Phreatobacter oligotrophus: one gene and its partner. The protein of the gene in region 1 binds, or shares a complex with, the protein of each later gene. Links are inferred from orthologs where the notes say so. Each region holds a gene or a part of one and is shown on either strand. Other genes may lie near its edges.

What was found.
Region 2: the proteins of C8P69_RS02010 (region 1) and dnaG are in contact, whole or in part, in a crystal structure (PDB 2R6A), measured with the Geobacillus stearothermophilus proteins. The link is inferred for Phreatobacter oligotrophus from one-to-one orthologs. Residues at the interface, in WP_033016901.1 of Geobacillus stearothermophilus: Ser13, Glu15, Ala16, Gln18, Glu91, Leu92, Asp94, Ala95, Val96, Pro97, Thr98, Ala99, Ala100, Asn101, Tyr104, Tyr105, Ile108; in WP_049624496.1 of Geobacillus stearothermophilus: Lys456, Leu457, Leu458, Pro459, Ala460, Asn463, Ala464, Leu467, Leu535, Leu536, Ile537, Ala538, Gln544, Glu545, Asp548, Tyr549, His552.

The regions. Positions count from the first base shown.
Region 1 is NZ_PZZL01000001.1:412,062-415,410, forward strand. Bases 318-3,157 are described here. They hold C8P69_RS02010 (replicative DNA helicase), read right to left. Parts: upstream 2,565-3,157; coding sequence 1,071-2,564; downstream 318-1,070. Other genes in these bases: alr (alanine racemase), read right to left, coding at 318-1,066; C8P69_RS02015 (outer membrane protein), read left to right, coding at 2,907-3,157. Also shown: more of alr, read right to left, coding at 1-317; more of C8P69_RS02015, read left to right, coding at 3,158-3,349. UniProt on the Escherichia coli protein: The main replicative DNA helicase, it participates in initiation and elongation during chromosome replication. Travels ahead of the DNA replisome, separating dsDNA into templates for DNA synthesis.
Region 2 is NZ_PZZL01000006.1:113,496-116,441, reverse strand. It holds dnaG (DNA primase), read left to right. Parts: upstream 1-480; coding sequence 481-2,412; downstream 2,413-2,946. Other genes in the region: rpoD (RNA polymerase sigma factor RpoD), read left to right, coding at 2,634-2,946; C8P69_RS14995 (ABC transporter substrate-binding protein), read left to right, coding at 1-389. UniProt on the Escherichia coli protein: RNA polymerase that catalyzes the synthesis of short RNA molecules used as primers for DNA polymerase during DNA replication.

The DNA of each region.
Region 1 (3,349 bases):
TTGTGAGGATCTCGTAGCCGATCGTGCCGGCCGCCTCCGCGACATCGTCGAGGCCGATGCCGTCGCCGATGAGGGTGGCCATGCCGCCGGCCTCGACGGCGCCCGCATTGGTCACGTCCACCGCGATCAGGTCCATGGAGACGCGGCCAGCGAGGGGGCAGATCACGCCGTTCACGCGGACGGGGGCGCCGGTCTTGCGGTCGGTCGAGCCGGCCTGCCGCAGATAGCCGTCGGCATAGCCGACCGACAGCACGGCGATGCGGCTCGGGCGCGGCGCGGTCCAGGCGGCGCCATAGCCGACCGTGTCGCCGGCGCGCACGCCGCGCACCTGGACGATCGGCGCCTCGAGACGGACGACCGGTTCCAGCGGCTCGCGGCCGGCGACGAAGCGCGCGCCATAGAGCGCCACGCCCGGGCGGAGCAGGTCATGGCGCGCGGACGCGAGGGTGCAGCCGGCCGAGTTGGCCAGCGATCCGGGCACGCCCGGAAAGAGCCCGCGCATCTGTGCAAAGCGGTCGATCTGGCGGGTGGTGAGCGGATGGCCCGGTTCGTCCGCACAGGCGAAATGGCTCATCAGCAATGCCGGCTCGAAGGCGAGGGCGGCCGTCCCCGGTTCGGCGAGCAGGGCGGCCTCGGCAAGGTCGAGGCCAAGCCGGTTCATGCCCGTATCGACATGCACGGCGGCCGGCAGGCGCCGGCCGATGGTCTCGCAGAAGGCGGCGAAGCGCTCGACATCCTCGCGGCTGCCGAGCACAGGCCGGATGTCCAGCGCCGCATAGGTCTCCAGCGCCTCGCCGAACAGGCCGTTCAGCACGTAGATGGTCGCTGAAGGCACCGCCGCCCGCAGCCGGCGCGCCTCCGACAGATGCGCCACAAAGAAGGTGCGGCAGCCGGCCTTCGCCAGCGCCGGCCCGGCCTGCTCGATGCCGAGCCCATAGGCGTCGGCCTTCACCACCGCGCCGCATTCCGCGCCGGGGCCGAGGGCAGCCAGCGCCTGCCAGTTCCGGGCGAGGGCGCCGAGGTCGATGGTGAGAACCGCACCGGCCTCGCTGACGGGAATGCTCATCGGCTCACTCGAAGCGCTCGGGCAGGGCATCGCCCTCGGCGAGATCGGAGAAGCGCGTCACCGAATCCTCGAACTGCAGCATGACCGTGCCGGTCGGGCCGTGGCGCTGCTTGCCGATGATGACCTCGGCGCGGCCATGGACCTGCGCCATGTCGGTCTGCCACTTCAGGTGCTCCTCGGTGCCGGGCTTCGGCTCCTTGTTCTTGAGGTAGTATTCCTCGCGGAACACGAACATGACGGCGTCGGCGTCCTGCTCGATGGAGCCGGATTCGCGAAGGTCGGAGAGCTGGGGCCGCTTGTCGTCGCGGTTTTCCACCTGACGGGAGAGCTGGGACAGCGCCATGATCGGCACGTTCAGCTCCTTGGCCAGGGCCTTGAGGCCGGTGGTGATCTCGGTGAGCTCCTGCACGCGGTTCTCGCCCTTGCGCGCACCGCCCGACAGCAGCTGGAGATAGTCGACCACCATGAAGTCGAGGCCGCGCTGGCGCTTCAGCCTGCGGGCGCGGGCGGCGAGCTGGACGATCGACAGGCCGCCGGTATCGTCGATGTAGAGCGGCAGCGCCTGGATCTCCTGGGCGGCCTGGGTGAGCTTGTAGAACTCGTCCTCGCGCAGGTCGCCGCGACGGATCTTGTAGGAGGGGATCTCCGCCTGCTCGGCGACGATACGGGTGGCGAGCTGATCGGCGCTCATTTCGAGCGAGAAGAACCCGACAATGCCGCCATTGGTGGTCTTGTGGCTGCCGTCCGGCTCCACCTCGAAGCGATAGGCCTTGGCGACGTTGAAGGCGATGTTGGTGGCCAGCGACGTCTTGCCCATGCCGGGGCGGCCGGCGAGGATGATGAGGTCGGAGTGCTGCAGGCCGCCGAGGCGCTGGTCGAGATCGCGCAGGCCCGTCGAGATGCCCGACAGCTTGCCGTCGCGCTGATAGGCCGCCGCCGCCATGTCGAGGGCGCGCGCCATGGCATCGGTGAAGCGGCGGAACCCGCCATCGTAGCGGCCGGTCTCGGCCAGCTCGAAGAGGCTCTTCTCGGCATCCTCGATCTGGGCACGGGGCGGCATGTCCACCGGCGCGTCATAGGCGACGTTGACCATGCCCTCGCCGATGACGATGAGGTTCCGGCGGATGGCAAGGTCGTAGATGGTGCGGCCGTAATCCTCGGCATTGATGATGGTGGTCGCCTCGGCCGCGAGCCGGGCGAGATATTGCGCCACCGTCATGCCGCCCACATCGATGGTCGGGTCGTTGAGGAAGGTCTTGAGCGTCACCGGCGTCGCGATCTTGCCGGCGCGGATGAGCTGGGCCGCGATCTCGTGGATCTTCTGGTGCAGCGGGTCGAAGTAATGCTTCGCCTCGAGGAAATCGGAGACGCGGTAGAAGGCCTCGTTGTTCACGAGGATGGCGCCCAGCAGGGCCTGCTCGGCCTCGATGTTGTGCGGGGCCTGGCGGAACGGCAGGTCGTTCGATGCGACGGGCTTCAGGGCGGGCAGGGCGGACATGGGAGCTTCTTTGCGGTCGCGGCCTTGGGGTGTCCCATGGCTAGCAGCCGTGGCGGGAATCATCACGGGCCATGATGACAAGGTCCCGCTGTCCACACCAATCCCATGGCAGCAGGTCGTCCGGCGCGATCTCCGCTTGACTCGCCCGTCGCGCTGGCGGGGTCCTCGGTCGCCGCCATGTGGCCGGTCTGCCACAGTCCTCACAAAGCAGAACCAGTCGAGAAGAAGTCGACAACCGCTGGTTTACTTCAGTCGCTGCGGAAACCTGCTGTTAAGATTAACATGCGATCCCTAGCCCCATCCGCAAGTGCGGTGAATCGATCATTTCCAAGGGGCGCTCCCATGTTCAAGCGTGTTGCAATACCCATGGCCGCTGCCGCGGTTCTCCTGACGACCGGCATGGCCGGGGCTGCGGACCTGGGCCCGCCTCCCCTGCGTGGCTCGGAGGTCGTTGCTCCCGACTATCACGTCGACAAGTGGAGCGGTGTCTATATCGGCGGCCATGTCGGCGCGCAGTTCGTCCACAACAGCGGTTTCCACAGCGACGCCACCGGCACCACCCGTGACAACGGCGCCGGCCGCCAGGTCTGGGACTACCAGTACGATTACATGAACGCCCGGATGAACTACGGTCTTCATCTCGGCATCCAGCGCCTGTTCGGCAATTTCGTCCTTGGCGCCGAGTTCTCCTTTGACGGCCCGATGGCGAAGATCAACTCGCCCTGGTACAACGGCGAGCCGGTGTTCACCGTCGGCGGCGTCGGCGGCAACGTCTACCAGCAGCG
Region 2 (2,946 bases), on another replicon or contig:
TCGACTACCAGATCTCGGACTGGGGCACGCTGGTCCAGCGCCGCGCCAAGACCGAGCCGGTGGAGCAGGGCGGCTGGAACGTCTTCCACACGTTCTGGAGCGGCACCGACCAGTTCACGCCCGCCGGCCACGCCTTCCTGCGCGCCCATGGCCGCAACGCCGCCCCGGGCTGGCCGACGATCCCTGCGCTGGAGCAGATGCGCGAGGACTGGTTCCGTGCGCCCTCGGCCGCGGCGCAGGTGGCGCTCGCCCGGCAGATGCAGGAGCTCGCCTTCCAGGAGGTGCCCTATATCCCGCTGGGGCAGCGGTTCTTCCCGACCGCCTATCGCAGCAACCTCACCGGCGTGCTCAACGGCAATCCGGTGTTCTGGAACGTCAGGCGGGCCTGAGACCGGTCCGGTTGTCCACAGGCCGCTGTGGTAGGAGCCCGAGCCTCACGCAATCCTGCGAAGGATTGCGAACTGGTGCTATGTCTCCGCCATGCGCTTTCCCCCCTCGTTCCTCGACGAGATCCGCCAGCGCCTCCCCGTGTCGGAGGTGGTGGGCCGGCGCGTCAAGCTGAAGAAGCAAGGGCGGGAATGGCGGGGCCTGTCGCCCTTCAACGCCGAGAAGACGCCGTCCTTCTACGTCAATGACCAGAAGGGCTTCTATCACTGCTTCTCCTCCGGCAAGCACGGCGACCAGTTCCGCTTCCTGATGGAGACGGAAGGCGTGTCGTTCCCCGAGGCGGTGGAGCGGCTGGCGGCCGATGCGGGCCTTGCCGTGCCGAAGGTCTCCGCCGAGGAGGTGCAGCGGGCCGAGAAGGCGCGCACCCTCTACGACGTCATGGAGCTCGCGGCGAAGTATTTCGAGGCGAAGCTCCAGGACCGGGTCGGCGCCAAGGCCCGCGGCTATCTCGCGGGGCGTGACCTCGGCGCACCGACACAGCTCAAGTTCCGCCTCGGCTACGCGCCGGGCGAGCGCTTCGGGCTGAAGGAGTTCCTCGGCTCCAAGGGCGTCTCGGTCCCCGACATGATCGCCGCCGGCCTGCTGGTGCATGGCGACGACATTCCCGTGCCCTATGACCGGTTCCGCGACCGCGTCATGTTCCCGATCACCGACCTGCGCGGGCGGGTGGTGGCCTTCGGCGGCCGCGCCCTCGAAAAGGACGTGCCGGCCAAGTACCTGAATTCGCCGGAGACGGACCTCTTCCACAAGGGCTCGCTCCTCTACAATGCCCATGGCGCCCGCGAGGTCGCCCACCGCACGAACCGCATCATCGCGGTGGAGGGCTATGTCGACGTCATCGCCATGGTCATGGCGGGCTTCGGCGAGACGGTGGCGCCGCTCGGCACGGCCCTGACCGAGGGCCAGCTCGACCTCCTGTGGAAGATGGCCCCGGAGCCGGTCCTGCTCTTCGACGGTGACAAGGCCGGCCGGCGCGCCGCCTACCGGGCCATCGACATCGCCCTGCCGCTGCTGAAACCCGGCCGGAGCCTGCTCTTCGCCGCGCTGCCCGAGGGGCAGGATCCCGACGACCTCATCCGCTCTTCCGGGCGCGAGGCCATGGATGCGGTGCTGGCCCAGGCCCAGCCGCTCGCCGCCATGCTGTGGCAGCGCGAGACCGAGGCGGGCGTCTTCGGTACGCCGGAAAAGCGCGCGGCGCTGGAGGCCCGGCTCGGGCAGGTGGTAGCGACGATCGGCGACGAGAATGTCCGCCGGCACTATCGCGACGACGTCTTCGGGCGATTGTCGGACCTTTTCCGGCCAATGCAGAGGGCGAGGCGGCAGGGTCCGCCGGGACAGCCGGGGCGCCAGGGGCAGGGCGGCGGCGGCTTTGGCGGCCGGGGCTTCTCCCCCTATGGCGTGCCGGACCACCGGCCCTCGCCATCGCTGGCGGCGAGCGCCCTGGTGCGCGGCCCGCGCGCCGCGCTCCCCATGCGCGAGGCGCTGATCCTGACCGCGCTTCTCAACCATCCCTGGCTCATCGATGGCCAGGAGGAGGAGATTGCCGGTCTCGACCTGCGCCATCCGCAGGCGGAGGCGCTGAAAGTGGCGCTGCTGGAGATCCATGCGCAGGGGATGGAAGGCGAGCCCGAGACCTTCGGCCAGGCGCTCATTGCCGCCGGGCATGGGCCGCTGGTCGACCAGTTGCGCGCCACCGTTTCGCTCGGCGCGGTCTGGGGCGCCATGCCGGGCGCCGCAAAAAGCGACGCAGAGGTGACATTCGGCCAGCTGATGGCCTTGCATCGCAAGAAGCAAGCGCTAATTAAGGAAATCCGGGATGCCGAACGTGCCTTCGGCGACGATCCGACGGAAGCCAACGAGCAATGGCTCCTCGACGCGAAGCGGCGGGAGTCAGAGCTGGCGGGAACGGAAGCCCTCGTCGAGGGGTTCGGTGCCCAATCCGGTCGGGGGGGTCGGAGCGTCTGATGCGCTCGGTGTCACGGGGGGCTGGCCCACGCAACGGCAACGAGGCGTCCGGTCATGGTTCACCAGGTCTTAAGGACGAAGGCCTTAGGGCGGGTCAGGCGGGTTTGACGAGGGGCGCGCCGGTGAGCGAGCGCAGCCCCTCTTTTGGCGTTGAGGCGGGCGGTTGCCCTCCATCGGTGCCGGACGGGCCGCTTGCGGCGCGTGAGCGAGGACGGGTGTAGATGGCGACCAAGGCAACCGAGAAACCGGAAGGCGCGGATCAGGAGACGGAAGGCCCGGATGGCCCGCTCCTGGACCTCTCCGATGCCGGCGTTCGGGCGATGATCAAGCGCGCCAAAAAGCGCGGCTATGTCACCATCGACGAAATCAATGCGGTCATGCCCGCGGCCTCGTTCACCTCGGACCAGATCGAGGACATGAACGCGATGCTCTCCGAGATGGGCATCAACGTCGTCGACAATGACGATGCGGCCGAGGATGGCGAGGGCGACGAGCAGCCGGAGGCCGACGAGCCCGATGGCGAGCTGCAGGAGG